DNA from 4 places in the Shinella sp. GW835-FHT14H05 genome. Region 1 is predicted to be linked to each of the others. Evidence: riboswitches for the same ligand, from Rfam matches in the RefSeq annotation. Region 1 holds a riboswitch; each other region holds the start of a gene.
The links. A riboswitch is a leader RNA that binds a small molecule or an ion and turns the genes downstream of it on or off. The one in region 1 is predicted to bind cobalamin.

Region 1 (3,501 bases):
AAATCAGACAGGGCACCACGACGAGCGTGCGCGCATCCTCGGGAATACCGTCCTTGAATTCATAGCCGACGAGGCGCGACGGCGTGACGAAGAAGGTGACGAGCGTGTTGAACAGGCCCGTCGCCCCTTCGGAGGCCGGCAGCGCGAAGAGGATCAGCATGATCAGCCAGGCGCCGTCCGGAATGTCGAGCTGATCGAGGAAATAATAGACCGCGATCATCGCGAGCAGCGTCAGGATGATGTTCGGCCCGGCAATGGCGAACCAGTCGAGCCGGCGCCCGAAGCGCACGACGCGCTGGACGATCGAGGGGCTGTAGTCGATGCGCTTTTCGAGCAGCTTGCGCTTCTTGCCGACGAGGAAGGAGGCGACATTGGCCTGATATTCCGGATCGTCCGCATGGGCCGCGGCATCTTCCGCCGTCATGGCCAGCGCGATCTCGGTCACTTCCAGCTCGGTCTTGCCGGAGCGGCGGGCGAAACGCTCGATCGTGTTGCGGTATTTGTTGCGCGAGCCGAAATCGAGGTCGCTATAGTCCGAACCCTGCCGCAGCGCCTCGTCGAGACGGCTCACACTTTCGAACCAGACCGGCCATTCCGTGTCGTCCACCGAGCGCAGGCTCTTGATCAGCGAGCTCATCGTCACATTGCCGGAGGAAAGCCGGTTGTTCTCCGCGACGATCAGTTCTTCGAGATCCGTGCCGCGGCTTTCGATCTTGCGCTCTAGCCACTGGATCACCGCGCCGGAGGCCTGGAGGCCGTCGCGCAGGCGATAAAGAAGCTGGATGACGAAGGTATTGTCCTCGACGAAGCTCTCCATCGACTGGAGATGCGCGATGCACTTTTCCGGATCGTTGAGGCGGATCAGTTCGTCGGCCACTTCGTTCGCCTTGAACCGCATTTTTCGCGAGCGCTCGACGCGGCTCGATATGCGCCGCAGGTTTTCGAGCAGCACGAAGCGAATGAAGGAGGGCAGCGCCCAGAGTTCGCCGATCTTCAGCGCGTCAAGCTTCTGGAAGCCCTGCACGAAGGACGTCAGCCCCTCATGCGAGACGCCGCTATGGGTATGCGCGACATAGAGCCAAGCGAGCGCCAACGTACGCGGCACCACCTGCCCCTCGATCTGAATGGTCGGGAGCTGGCGATAGAACCGCCGCGGGAAGTCGCGCCGGACCTCCTGGATCGCCTCTTCGACGACATAATAGTTGTCGAGCAGCCATTCGGCGGCCGGCGTGATCTGTGCGCCCGCTTCGACATCCTTGGCCGTCGCCTGGTAGACGCGAAAGATTTCCTTCTCGTTTTCCTTGTGCCGGGCACGGAATTCGAAGGGCTGGAAGCCGGGCAGCGCCGCGGTCTTGTCGCGCGCCAGCGCTTCACCGCAATCGGCGAGCTCCTCCAGCGACAGATAGGTGGCGCGGATCGAATCGTTATAATCGATCTGCTTGGCGTCGGCGTCGCGCGAAGGGGCTTGCGGCGTATTGTGAAGGGGCATGTTTCTGATTCTGGATCCGGCCATATGGAACCATCCGGCAACGGCCTTTGCGCCGAACGGTTTGTTGCGGGCAGGCTTCATCTCGGTGCCGCGATCAGCCATGAGACCATACGGCGCCCGGATGGCGCGAATGGAATGGACATGGCTCAGGCGACACGCTGCTTGGCATCCTGGCCGCGTGGTGCATGAAAACGGCATTTTTTAGCCGCAAGGACAGAGACTTGCAACATGTCAACATGACCGGATGGCGCAGCATCGACCCTCATTTGTGGTTTTGGTGAATCGCAAGACCCGGATGGGGCCGCACGAGCGCATAGGACAGGCGGATGCCAAATGCATGACATGGGGAAAAGTTCCGCAGCTCTTGCCAACGCCGATCCCGCCATTGACTTGGCGGCGCCGCCACGCCAGCTTGGCGCCGTCAGGGTCTTCCGAGTCGAAACGGCTCGGAGGCTAAGAGGGAAGCCGGTGCGATGCTCCAGATCGAGCACCAAGACCGGCGCTGCCCCCGCAACTGTGAACGGCGAGTTTCTGTCGAAGGATGCCACTGGTTTTTACACCGGGAAGGCGAGACAGGGGCGACGACCCGCAAGCCAGGAGACCTGCCCTGACAGCTGTAACGTCCATGGGCGGGGTGTCCCAAGGGTGCGCCTGCTCCCGCATGCGTGCGTCCGGTCATCCCCCAATTCACCGATTGGGGAAACAATGCTTGCCAATACCGACCACGGCCTCTCCGGCACCGGAAAGCCGGAATCCATCTTCATCTCCTGGCTGCTCTGGCAGCCGCGCGGCGCCGATCTTGCCGTCGAAGCCCTGAAGGAAGTGCGCAAGCTCGCGCGCTACGAAGGCATCGATCCCGATATCGTGCGCCTGAGGGCGCTGTTCGCTTCGCTTGCCGGCGCGGGAGGTGCGGTGCACTGACGGCTTAACGCATAAAGACATATTGACATAAAGATATCTTTATGTGATCTCCGGTGTAGTATGATGATGACACCGGAGGGCTTTGCCATGGCCAATTCGCACCTGGACACCCTGTTCGGCCCAGAACTGCCACGCCGCGACGGCAGCGAGGTTCTCGCCGCCCTGCAGGCCGCCGCCCGCGAGCGCATCCTGGTGCTCGACGGCGCCATGGGCACGGAAATCCAGACCCTGAAGCTGGTGGAAGACGATTTCCGAGGCGACCGCTTCGGCGACTGCGCCTGCCACCAGCAGGGCAACAACGACCTCCTGACGCTGACCCAGCCCGGCGCGATCGAGGACATCCACTACCGCTACGCGCTTGCCGGCGCCGACATCCTCGAAACCAACACCTTCTCCTCCACCACCATCGCCCAGGCCGATTACGGCATGGAGGACATGGTCTATGAACTGAACCGCGACGGCGCGCGCCTTGCGCGGCGCGCCGGTCTGCGCGCGCAGGAAAAGGACGGCCGCCGCCGCTTCGTCGCCGGCGCCCTCGGCCCGACGAACCGCACCGCCTCCATTTCGCCGGACGTCAACAATCCCGGCTACCGCGCCGTCACCTTCGACGACCTGCGCACCGCCTATGCCGAGCAGGTCCGCGGCCTCATCGACGGCAGCGCCGATATCATCCTGATCGAGACGATCTTTGACACGCTGAACGCCAAGGCCGCGATCTTCGCCACCCGCGAAGTCTTCGAGGAAAAGGACATCCACCTGCCGGTGATGATCTCCGGCACGATCACCGACCTTTCCGGCCGCACGCTCTCCGGCCAGACGCCGGAGGCTTTCTGGAACTCGGTGCGCCACGCCGACCCCTTCTCCATCGGCCTCAACTGCGCGCTCGGCGCCAATGCCATGCGCGCCCACCTCGCCGAAATCTCCTCCGTCGCGCAAACCTTCGTCTGCGCGTATCCCAATGCCGGCCTGCCCAACGCCTTCGGCCAGTATGACGAGACGCCGGACGAGATGGCCGCCCAGATCGAAGGGTTTATGCGCGATGGGCTCGTCAATATCGTCGGCGGCTGCTGCGGCTCGACACCGGATCATAT
Region 2 (3,501 bases), on a different contig from region 1:
AGGCGGACGCCAAGGCCAAAGCGGAACAGGCGGCCGCTGCCGAAAAGGCGAAGGCGGAAGAGCAGGCGGCTGCGGAAAAGGCCAAGGCTGAGGAAGAGGCCCGGAAAACTGCGGAAGCCGAGAAGGCGAAGGCCGATGCGGAAGCCGCGCGCCTGAAGGCGGAGGCCGAGACGAAGAAGGCCGAAGAAGAAGCACAGAAGGCCGCCGAGGCCGAGAAAGCCAAGGCGGAGGCCGAAACGGCACGCCTGAAGGCCGAAGCCGAGGCCAAGAAGGCTGAAGAGGAAGCGCAGAAGGCTGCCGAAGCCGAAAAGGCCAAGGCTGCGGAAGAAGCCCGCCTGAAGGCGGAAGCCGAGGCGAAGAAGGCGGAAGAAGAAACCGCCGCCCGTGCGCTGGCCGCGGAAAAGGCCGCCGCCGAGGAGAAGGCAAAAGCGGAAGCCGCGGCCGCGGAAAAAGCCCGCACCGAAGAGGCCGCCCGCCTGAAGGCGGAAGCGGAACAGAAGGAAGCGGCTGCGCGCAAGCTGGCCGATGAACAGGCCGCCGAGGCCGAGCGCCTTAAGGCAGAGGCCCAGGCGGCTGCGGACAAAGCCAAGGCCGAAGAAACGGCGCGCCTGAAGGCCGAAGCCGAACGCCAGAAGGCCGAAGAGGCCGCGGCCGCGCAGAAGGCGCGGGCCGAAGAGGAAGCCGCCGCCCGTCGCGAGGCCGAAGCCAAGCGCATCGAGACCGAGAAGGCCGTCGCCGAAGAAAAGGCGCGCATCCAGGAAGAGGCCGCCGCCGCGCGCAAGCTTGCGGAAGAGAAGGCGGCTGAAGTGGAGAAACTGAAGGCCGAAGCGGCACGCGCTGCGGCGGATGCCGAGGCCAAGGCTGCGGAAGCCGCCCGCCTTGCCGAAGAGGCTGAAAAACGCGCCGAAGAGGCTGCTGAAGCCGCAAAGCAGGCGGACACCGAAAATACTGAAACCGAGGGGGCCGACACCGGCGAAGCCGCGACGGCCACCCGCGAAACCGAAACGCAGGACGCCGAGCGCAAGAACCGCGGCCTCGCCATCGAACGGGCCGACGACGCGAAGAAGCGCGAGGAGGAGATCTTCGAAAAGGCCGTGCTCGGCGGCACGCAGGAATCGTTCCAGGCCTATCTCGACGAATATCCGAATGGTCGTTTCGTCGGGGATGCCCGCGAACGGCTCGCAGCGCTGGCCGATACCAAGCGCGAGGAGGCGGTGACGCCGAAGCAGGAAACCGAGACGGCCATCATCGACACCGAGCGCCAGGCCATCGAGGAGCGGCCGATCGTCGATCCCCGCGAGGCCTACATGGACCGGTCGATTCGGGTGCAGGCACAGCGCTTCCTGAGCGCGCTCGGCTACAATACCTACGGCGTCGACGGCGTCTTCGGCCCGCGCACCCGCTCGGCGATCGCCGCCTGGCAGGGTTCCTCCGGCTATCGCGCCGATGGCTACCTGTCGCGTCCGCAATACCGCGCATTGCGGCAGGCCGCGCAATATGCCGAAGCCCGGCAGAACCGCCAGCGCCGCTACCAGCAGGACTACGACGTGCTCGAAGGCCCGGTCGATGGGTACTATGAAGAGCGCGAATACCGCGGCGACAGCTACTACAACGATGGCGGCGGTCTGGTGATCATTCCGGGCTATTGAGTGGGTGACGGCGGTTTCAGCACAGGCGATGCCGCTGCGGATCGATTGACTTGCGCGATGCGGAAGCATAATCATCCGGATTATTGGATGGTTCCCGGATCCGGAAACGGATCGGGGAGTAAATGGGAATGTGACGCGGCGGACCCAAATAGGGCGCTGCAATCACGGCCGACCCCGCGACTGTAGAGTGGCGAGGGACGTTCATCCGGAGGGCAGGATCTGGTGCGGGACGAAGCAATGGTGCTTCAGGCCGTGCCAGGGAGAACCCGCCGGAAAAGCCACTGGGTGGCATCGCGATAAGCCGGGGCCGGACGCCTCTTAGTCTACGAATCGTCCACCCTTTTGCGATGCGTCTACCCGGGAAGGTGAGAATGTTCCGCAGGCGTTGAAAAGCGCCGGACGCCGCGAGCCAGGAGACCTGCCAGCCGATGAGGGCATTTCGCCCGACCTGGGGAGGGGCTTCCCCAACGCCTGCACGGAGGTTGTCATGGCTGTTTCTTCAACGTCTTCTGTTACCCTTTCCGCAAACGACCGCCTTGTTGCCGGCGTTTTCGCGCTTCTGATCGGCGCTTTCCTGGTTTTCGGCGCGGGCCTCGCGAATTCGGCCGTGCTGCATGACACGGCGCACGACACCCGTCACTCCTACGGCTTTCCCTGCCACTAAGGAGTTTTTGACATGATCGTTCGTTATCTCCTGGCCGCCCTGGTGGCCGGGCTGTTCTCCGGCGTGCTGATGACAGCCGCCCAGGAGGCGCGAGTCGTGCCGCTCATTCTCCATGCGGAGGAATTCGAGGGCGGCGGCGAAACCGCGCCGGCCACCGAAGGCACCACGCCCGCTACCGATGGCGCCACGCAGACGCAGGAGCATTCTTCGCTCGGCGCCGTCCTTCTGGATGTGGCTTCGTCCTTCTCGCCGATCTCCGTCGCCTATGCCCATGAGGGCGAAGAGCACGAAGAGGGCGGTATCATGTTCGGCATGAGCCGGTTCTCCGGCACGCTGCTCGCAAACCTCGTGACCGGCTCGGGCTTTGCCCTGTTGCTCGCCGGCTTCAGCCTCGTTTCCGGCCATCCGATCACGGTGGCGAACGGTGCGCTGTGGGGGGCTGCCGGCTGGCTTGCCGTGCACATGCTGCCGGCCATCGGCCTGCCGCCGGAGCTTCCGGGCTTCCCGGCCGCCGATCTCGGCGATCGCCAAGTCTGGTGGGTTGCGACCATCGTGCTTTCCGCGGCAGGGCTCTACCTGCTCTTCCTCAAGGACGGCATCGTCGCCAAGATCGCCGGCATCGTGCTGATTGCGGCGCCGCAGGTCTACGGCGCGCCGCAGCCGGGCGACATTTCCAGCAATGTTCCGGCCGTTCTCGGTGCGGAGTTCGCCGTCGCGGCGCTCGCCACGACGCTGTTCTTCTGGATCGTGCTCGGCCTCTCGCTGGGTTTTGCCAACGAAAAGATCGCCAAGGCCGCCTGATATGGCACAGACATCGCCCGGAGCCGTCCTGGTTCTGGGCGGTGCGCGTTCCGGAAAATCCGCTTTTGCCGAAAGGCTGGTCGCCGAGACCGGCCTTTCGCGTCATTACATCGCCACCGGCCGGGCATGGGACGATGAGATGCGCCAGCGCATCGACAAACACCGCGAGGATCGCGGCGACGGCTGGCAAACCCATGAGGAGCCGCTTGCGCTCGCCACCCGCATCAGGGATGTGGCACGCCCGGACCGGGCGGTGCTCATCGATTGCCTTACGCTCTGGGTGACCAACCTGATGCTGGAGGAACGCGATATGGCCGCGGAATTTGCCGGCCTCGCGGAAGCGATCAAGGCGGCGCAGGGCCGGCTGGTCTTCGTCTCCAACGAGGT
Region 3 (3,501 bases), on a different contig from region 1:
TCCGGCACCCGCGGCGAGTGGATGTCGTAGACGCCTGGGCCGATCTCGTTCGGATACTCAAAGTTCCGGAAGGCATCGAGCAGTTCCATCTTCGAGCGCGACGTCTCGATGGAAATGACGTCGGCATCCATAGCAGCGATCGCGGAGATGATGTCGTTGAACTCCGAATAGCACATGTGGGTATGGATCTGGGTACCATCCGCCACGCCGCTTGCGCAAAGGCGGAAGCATTCGACGGCCCAGTCGAGATAATGCTGCCAGTCCTTGTGGCGGAGCGGCAGGCCTTCGCGAAGCGCCGCTTCATCGATCTGGATCAGCTTCGCGCCGGCCTTTTCTAGATCGACGACCTCGTCGCGGATGGCGAGCGCGATCTGCCGGCATGTCGCGCTGCGGGCGATGTCGTCGCGCACGAAGGACCAGTTGAGGATCGTCACCGGGCCGGTCAGCATGCCCTTCACCGGCTTGTCGGTGAGGGACTGCGAATATTGCCACCAGCGCACCGTCATCGGGTTCGGCCGCGAGACGTCGCCGAAGATGATCGGCGGGCGGACGTAGCGCGAGCCGTAGCTCTGCACCCAGGCATGCTGCGTGAAGGCGAAGCCGGACAATTGCTCGCCGAAATACTGCACCATGTCGTTGCGCTCGAATTCGCCGTGCACGAGCACGTCGAGGCCGATCTCCTCCTGCCAGCGGATGGCGGTTTCCGTTTCCTTCTGCAGGAAGGCTTCGTAGTCCGCATAGCTCAGGGTGCCCTTGGCATGGGCGGAGCGTGCCTTGCGCACGTCGCTCGTCTGCGGGAACGAGCCGATCGTCGTCGTCGGGAACAGCGGCAACCTGATCGCCGCCGACTGGATCCGGCGGCGCGTTTCGAAGGCGCTCGCGCGCGTCTTCATGCCCACGTCGATGCCGGCAATGCGGCCCTGCACCAGCGGGTCGGTCACCTTCGGCGAAGCGGCGCGGGCGGCGATGGCCTGCGAGGCGTCATCCAGGGCTTGCCGGACGGCATCCCTGCCCTGTGCCAGGCCCTTGCCGAGCGTCGCAAGCTCGCCAAGCTTCTGCGTCGCGAAGGCAAGCCAGGTCTTGAGGTCGGCGTCGAGCGCCGTTTCGAGATCGAGGTCGATCGGCACATGCAGCAGTGAGCACGAGGCGGCGATTTCGACCGCACCGGCGCCGCGGGCGGACACGACCGGGGCCAGCCGGTGGAGGATGGACGCGAGGTCCGCCCGCCAGATGTTGCGCCCGTCGATCACGCCGAGCGAGAGAACCTGGTCCGCACGCACGGCCTGCACGACCGCGTCGAGCTGTTCCGGCGCACGCGCCAGATCCACATGAAGGCCGGCGACCGGCAGGGCGGCGACTGCGGAAAGATTGTCCGCCAGCGCGCCAAAATAGGTCGTCAGCATCAGCTTCAGGCCGGGCGCCGCCCTGGCGAAGCCTTCATAGGCGAGTTTGAAGGCATGGCGCTCGCCCTCGGTAAGGTCGAGCGCGAGGATCGGCTCATCGACCTGAACCCAGTCCGCGCCCGCCTCGCCCAGACGGCGGAACAGCTCCTCGTAGACCGGCAGCAGCTTCGCCAGTAGGTCGAGCGGCTTGAAGGTGGACGGCCGCGCCTTCGCGAGCTTCAGGAAGGTCACCGGGCCAAGCACGACCGGGCGCGTATGGATGCCGAGCGCCTTGGCCTCCAGGAAGTGGGCGACCGGCTTCTGCGTGGTGAGGCGGAAGACCTGATCCTCGGAGACCTCCGGCACCATGTAGTGGTAGTTCGTATCGAACCATTTGGTCATTTCCAGCGCGGGAACGCCGTGGCCGTGATGGGCATGGCCGCAATCGGCAGGACCATCACCCTGGCTGCCGCGCGCCATGGCGAAATACAGCGAAAGCGGCACGTCGCCGCCGTCCCAGCCGTAGGCGGCGGGAATGGCGCCGACCATCACCGCCGTATCCAGCACATGGTCGTAGAAGGAGAAATCGTTGGAGGGAATCCGCGTGATGCCCTGGTCGCGCTGAAGCGCCCAGTTTTCGGCGCGCAGCTTTTTCGCCGTTTCGAGAAGGTCGGTCTCCGCAAGCTTGCCGGACCAGAAGCCTTCGAGCGCGAACTTCAGTTCACGATGGCGGCCGATGCGCGGGAAGCCGAGGGAGGCGACCGGGAGAGATTGTTTGGACATTGTCATACCCCATTGGTTTGTGGGGGCATGGGTTAAGCGGACGCGTGCAGGCTCTGCCGTTGCCGGCGAGATGCAGCAACCACCGGGACACCCCGCCCGTGGACGTTCTGTTGCCTTGGCAGGTCTCCTGGCTCGCGGGTCGTCGCCGCTGTCCGTCTTCCCAAGGCTTTCGCCTCAGTGACATTGTTGGACAGCAACTCGCCGCTCACAGTTGCGGGGGCAGCCCCGGCTTTGCCGACGGATCGACGCACCGGATTCCCTCTTAGCCCTGGGACGGACGGACCACCCCAGGGAACCACGACGCGGCGACTTGGCGCGATATCGCCGGCAATGTCAAGCTACATAAAGAAATCTTTATGTCTTTATTTATCGCCCGACTTAACGCAGCGTGCAGTCCTCGCCCATGATGTCATTGCAGCGTCGGGATGTGCGGGGTACATGCAAACCTCCCGTTACGGGAATCGACCTCCCGCGAATCCCGTGATGCAGAAGGAACAGTCGATGCCGATAGTGCCGCGCCGGGGACCGATCGCCCTTGCCTACCGTGTCCTCGTCCTGCCGGGCGTCATCGCCTATCTCTTCGCCGTCAGCATCGTCGTGCTTGCCGGGGACCGGTTCTGGCTGGTCGATCTGCTCACCTTCGCCTGGCCCTATATCGTCGCCGCCGGCGCGCTGCTGGTCGTCGCGGCCGTCGTGACGCGGCGCCTGAAGGCGATCGTGATTGCGCTTGCCGGGCTCGCCATTGCCCTCATACCGGCGGCCGACGTGCCGACTGCGCGCGCCTCTGCCGCGACGAGCGGCCTGAAGGTGCTGACCGCCAATCTCTATGTGCGCAACCGCGAGGACCCCGCCGTCTTCATCGATCTGCTGCGCCGGGAAAAACCCGATATCGTCGTGCTGGAGGAAACGACGGCACGCTGGGAGCAGGCGCTTTCCGCCTCAGGCCTGTTCGCCTATGAAAGCAGCGTCGACACCCGCATCCGCGACAGCCTGAAGGTTTTTTCGACGCTACCGATCCGGGCGGAGACGGAACTGAAGCGTGCCTTCACCGAGGAGCGCGCCTACAAGCAGCCGCTCCGGCTGGAACTCGACATGGGCGGCAAGCCGATCTTCCTCTATGCCTTCCACCCGGAGACGCCGCGCCGGCTCTGGCAGTGGCGCGACCGCAACGACTATCTTTCGGCCGCCGCCGACGCCGTGAAGGGCGATCTCGAAAAGGCGCCGGTCATCGTCGCCGGCGACTGGAACACACCGACCTGGTCGCCCTTCTTCCGCAATTTCTTGAAGCAGGCCGGCCTTGCCTCCACGGCGGGCGGATGGTTGCAGCCGGTGACGC
Region 4 (3,501 bases), on a different contig from region 1:
TCCGCTATGCGCTGTATGACGGCGTGCAGAGTGGCAGCGAGGACGGCACGGCGGTCGCGCCGCTGATGGGTCGTTTCTCCGATTTCGACGGCGGCGTCACCTCCATCCATCTCGGCGGCACGACCTTCCTCGTCTGTTATCCCGACCACGGCATGATCTACCGCTTCATCCCCAAGACCGCGCAGAGCTGCGAGATGGAGCTGATCTGGCTCGTCGACGGCAAGGCGGAAGAGGGCGCGGATTACGACCTCGAAAAGCTCACCTGGCTCTGGAAGGTGACGACGGCGGAAGACAAGACGATCATCGAGCACACGGCGCGCGGCGTGCAGTCGCACTATTTCGTGCCCGGTCCCATCGCGCCGATGGAGCAGAACGAGTTGCGCTATATCGACTGGTATCTGGACGAGATCAGCCGGCCGACCGGCAAGGCGTGAGCCTTGGGCATGCCGAATTTTCCGGCATGCGCCTTCCTTATCCCCAAGCGATATTGCGGCCAGACATCATAATTGTTGACGCATTTTTTACCTCGTCTACTATATCTTGTGTTCGAGGTTCTTCCGATTCGAGAGGATCGGAAGCTAAGACGGGAATCCGGTGGGGCCATGATGGCCCTGTAAATCCGGAGCTGCCCCCGCAACTGTAAGCGGCGAGCGTTCGTTCGATAAGCCACTGGGGCGCAAATGCCTTGGGAAGGTGAACGGATGCGCCGACCCGCAAGCCAGGAGACCTGCCTCGCGCATGAACGTCCACGGGCGGGGTGCCCGGCAGGCGAACGATGGGTTGCGGAATGATGCCGCCCTGTCGTTTCCCGAATGGCCCCCGCATGAATTGCTTCGGGGTGAAGTCCATGTCGATACAGTTTCCAGCATATCCGCGCGAGTAGGCGGTAATCCCGGCCGCGCGCCTGCGGCTGCCTGATCCATTTCCAATCCATCGCACGGCCATCGGCGGATGACCGGACGATCTCCCATGCCCAATTGCTCAACGCCCAATTTGCCCCATGCTCAATTGCAAAGTCACGAGGAAAACCATGTCCATCACCGTTTACAGCAAACCCGCCTGCGTCCAGTGCACCGCGACCACCCGCGCGCTCGACCGCCAGGGCATCGACTACAGCGTCGTTGACATTTCCGAGGACAGCGACGCTTTTGCACTCGTCCAGGGTCTCGGTTACCGGCAGGTTCCGGTGGTGGTTGCCGGCGAGCAGCATTGGGCCGGCTTCCGCCCCGACATGATCAGCGCGCTCGCCTGAGCCTCGGGCGATGGGCGATCTCGTCTATTTTTCCACGCGGTCGGAAAACACCCATCGCTTCGTCGCCAAGCTCGGCCTTTCCGCCGCCCGCATCCCCCTTCGCGCCGATGAGGCGCTGAAAGCCGCAGCACCCTTCGTGCTCGTCGTGCCGACCTATTGCGGCGAGGAGGGGAAAGGCGCCGTGCCCAAGCAAGTGATCCGCTTCCTCAACGATGCGGACAACCGGTCGAACCTTCGCGGCGTGATTGCCGCGGGCAACAGCAATTTCGGCGCGACCTTCGGGATCGCCGGCGACGTCATCTCCGCCAAATGCGGGGTGCCCTATCTCTACCGCTTCGAGCTTCTGGGCACCGCGGAGGACGTCGCCAATGTCAAAGACGGATTGGAACGATTTTGGACACGATGACGCTCGGCAAGCCGGCAAAGGTCCCGGAAATCACGGCGCTGGATTACCACGCCCTCAATGCGATGCTGAACCTCTATGACGAGGGTGGCAAAATCCAGCTCGACAAGGACCGGCTGGCCGCAAAACAATATTTCCTCCAGCACGTCAACCAGAACACGGTGTTTTTCCATAACCTGCGGGAAAAACTCGATTATCTGGTGACCGAGGGCTACTATGAGCAGGAGGTGCTGGACCAGTATTCGTTCAACTTCGTGCGCGATCTGTTCGACCACGCCTATGACAAGAAATTCCGCTTCCCCACCTTCCTCGGCGCCTTCAAATATTACACGTCCTATACGCTGAAGACCTTTGACGGGAAGCGTTACCTGGAGCGTTACGAGGACCGCGTCTGCATGGTGGCGCTGGCACTGGCGCGCGGCAACGAGGCGCTTGCCCGCGACCTCGTCGACGAGGTCATTTCCGGTCGCTTCCAGCCCGCGACGCCGACCTTCCTCAATGCCGGCAAGAAACAGCGTGGCGAACTCGTCTCGTGCTTCCTGCTGCGCATCGAGGACAACATGGAGAGCATCGGCCGCTCGATCAATTCGGCGCTCCAGCTTTCCAAGCGTGGCGGCGGGGTGGCCTTGTCGCTCACCAACCTTCGCGAGATGGGCGCGCCGATCAAGCAGATCGAAAACCAGTCCTCCGGCGTCATCCCGGTGATGAAGCTCCTGGAAGACAGCTTCTCCTATGCCAACCAGCTCGGCGCGCGGCAGGGCGCAGGCGCGGTCTATCTCAACGCCCACCATCCGGACATCATGCGCTTCCTCGATACCAAGCGCGAAAATGCCGACGAGAAGATCCGCATCAAGACCCTGTCGCTCGGCGTCGTCATTCCGGACATCACCTTCGAACTCGCGAAGAACAACGAGGACATGTACCTGTTCTCGCCGCATGACGTAGAGCGCGTCTATGGCGTCGCCTTCAGCGAGATCTCGGTGACGGAAAAGTACCGCGAGATGGTCGAGGACGCCCGCATCAAGAAGAAGAAGATCAAGGCGCGCGACTTCTTCCAGGTCATCGCCGAAATCCAGTTCGAGAGCGGCTACCCCTACATCATGTTCGAGGACACGGTGAACCGCGCGAACCCGATCGCCGGGCGCATCTCGATGAGCAACCTCTGCTCGGAAATCCTGCAGGTCAGCGAGGCGAGCGAGTTCAACGACGACCTGTCCTATTCGAAGATGGGCAAGGACATTTCCTGCAATCTCGGTTCGCTCAACATCGCGGCAGCGATGGATAGCCCCGATTTCGGCCAAACGATCGAGACCTCGATCCGCGCGCTGACGGCGGTCTCCGAGATGAGCCACATCTCCTCGGTTCCCTCCGTGGAGAAGGGCAACGACGACAGCCACGCCATCGGCCTTGGCCAGATGAACCTGCACGGCTACCTTGCCCGCGAGCGCATTTTTTATGGCTCTGAAGAGGGCGTCGACTTCACCAATATCTATTTCTACACGGTGACTTACCACGCCATCCGCGCCTCGAACCGGCTGGCCGTCGAGAAGGGTGTCAGCTTCAAGGGTTTCGAGAACTCCAAATACGCTTCCGGCGAGTATTTCGACAAATACACCGAGGCCGAATGGCTGCCGGCGACGGAGAAGGTGAGGGGCATTTTCGAAGAGGCCGGCATCCATATCCCAACGCAGGAAGACTGGCTGGAGCTGAAGAAGGCCGTCATGGACGGCGGGCTCTACAACCAGAACCTCCAGGCCGTGCCGCCGACGGGCTCGATCTCCTATATCAACCACTCGACCTCCTCGATCCACCCGATCGTCTCGAAGATCGAGATCCGGAAAGAGGG

Region 2: it holds a riboswitch for cobalamin, as region 1 does, so the genes downstream of both, AC1Q6Z_RS05995 (CbtB domain-containing protein) here and AC1Q6Z_RS17590 (hypothetical protein) in region 1, are expected to answer to the same signal.
Region 3: it holds a riboswitch for cobalamin, as region 1 does, so the genes downstream of both, metE (5-methyltetrahydropteroyltriglutamate--homocysteine S-methyltransferase) here and AC1Q6Z_RS17590 (hypothetical protein) in region 1, are expected to answer to the same signal.
Region 4: it holds a riboswitch for cobalamin, as region 1 does, so the genes downstream of both, nrdH (glutaredoxin-like protein NrdH) here and AC1Q6Z_RS17590 (hypothetical protein) in region 1, are expected to answer to the same signal.

What each region holds. Positions count from the first base shown of each region.
Region 1 covers NZ_JBXAFY010000005.1:176,917-180,417, reverse strand. The annotation lists gene AC1Q6Z_RS17595 (glycoside hydrolase family 94 protein) at 1-1,489, opposite strand, end outside; cobalamin riboswitch at 1,897-2,113, shown strand; gene AC1Q6Z_RS17590 (hypothetical protein) at 2,195-2,410, shown strand; gene metH (methionine synthase) at 2,498-3,501, shown strand, end outside.
Region 2 covers NZ_JBXAFY010000001.1:1,218,080-1,221,580, forward strand. The annotation lists gene AC1Q6Z_RS05990 (peptidoglycan-binding domain-containing protein) at 1-1,649, shown strand, start outside; cobalamin riboswitch at 1,721-2,089, shown strand; gene AC1Q6Z_RS05995 (CbtB domain-containing protein) at 2,137-2,313, shown strand; gene AC1Q6Z_RS06000 (CbtA family protein) at 2,326-3,114, shown strand; gene cobU (bifunctional adenosylcobinamide kinase/adenosylcobinamide-phosphate guanylyltransferase) at 3,116-3,501, shown strand, end outside.
Region 3 covers NZ_JBXAFY010000010.1:116,620-120,120, reverse strand. The annotation lists gene metE (5-methyltetrahydropteroyltriglutamate--homocysteine S-methyltransferase) at 1-2,165, opposite strand, end outside; cobalamin riboswitch at 2,266-2,480, opposite strand; gene AC1Q6Z_RS25300 (endonuclease/exonuclease/phosphatase family protein) at 2,667-3,501, shown strand, end outside.
Region 4 covers NZ_JBXAFY010000001.1:62,878-66,378, forward strand. The annotation lists gene AC1Q6Z_RS00295 (aromatic ring-hydroxylating oxygenase subunit alpha) at 1-434, shown strand, start outside; cobalamin riboswitch at 533-749, shown strand; gene nrdH (glutaredoxin-like protein NrdH) at 1,031-1,252, shown strand; gene nrdI (class Ib ribonucleoside-diphosphate reductase assembly flavoprotein NrdI) at 1,263-1,658, shown strand; gene nrdE (class 1b ribonucleoside-diphosphate reductase subunit alpha) at 1,655-3,501, shown strand, end outside.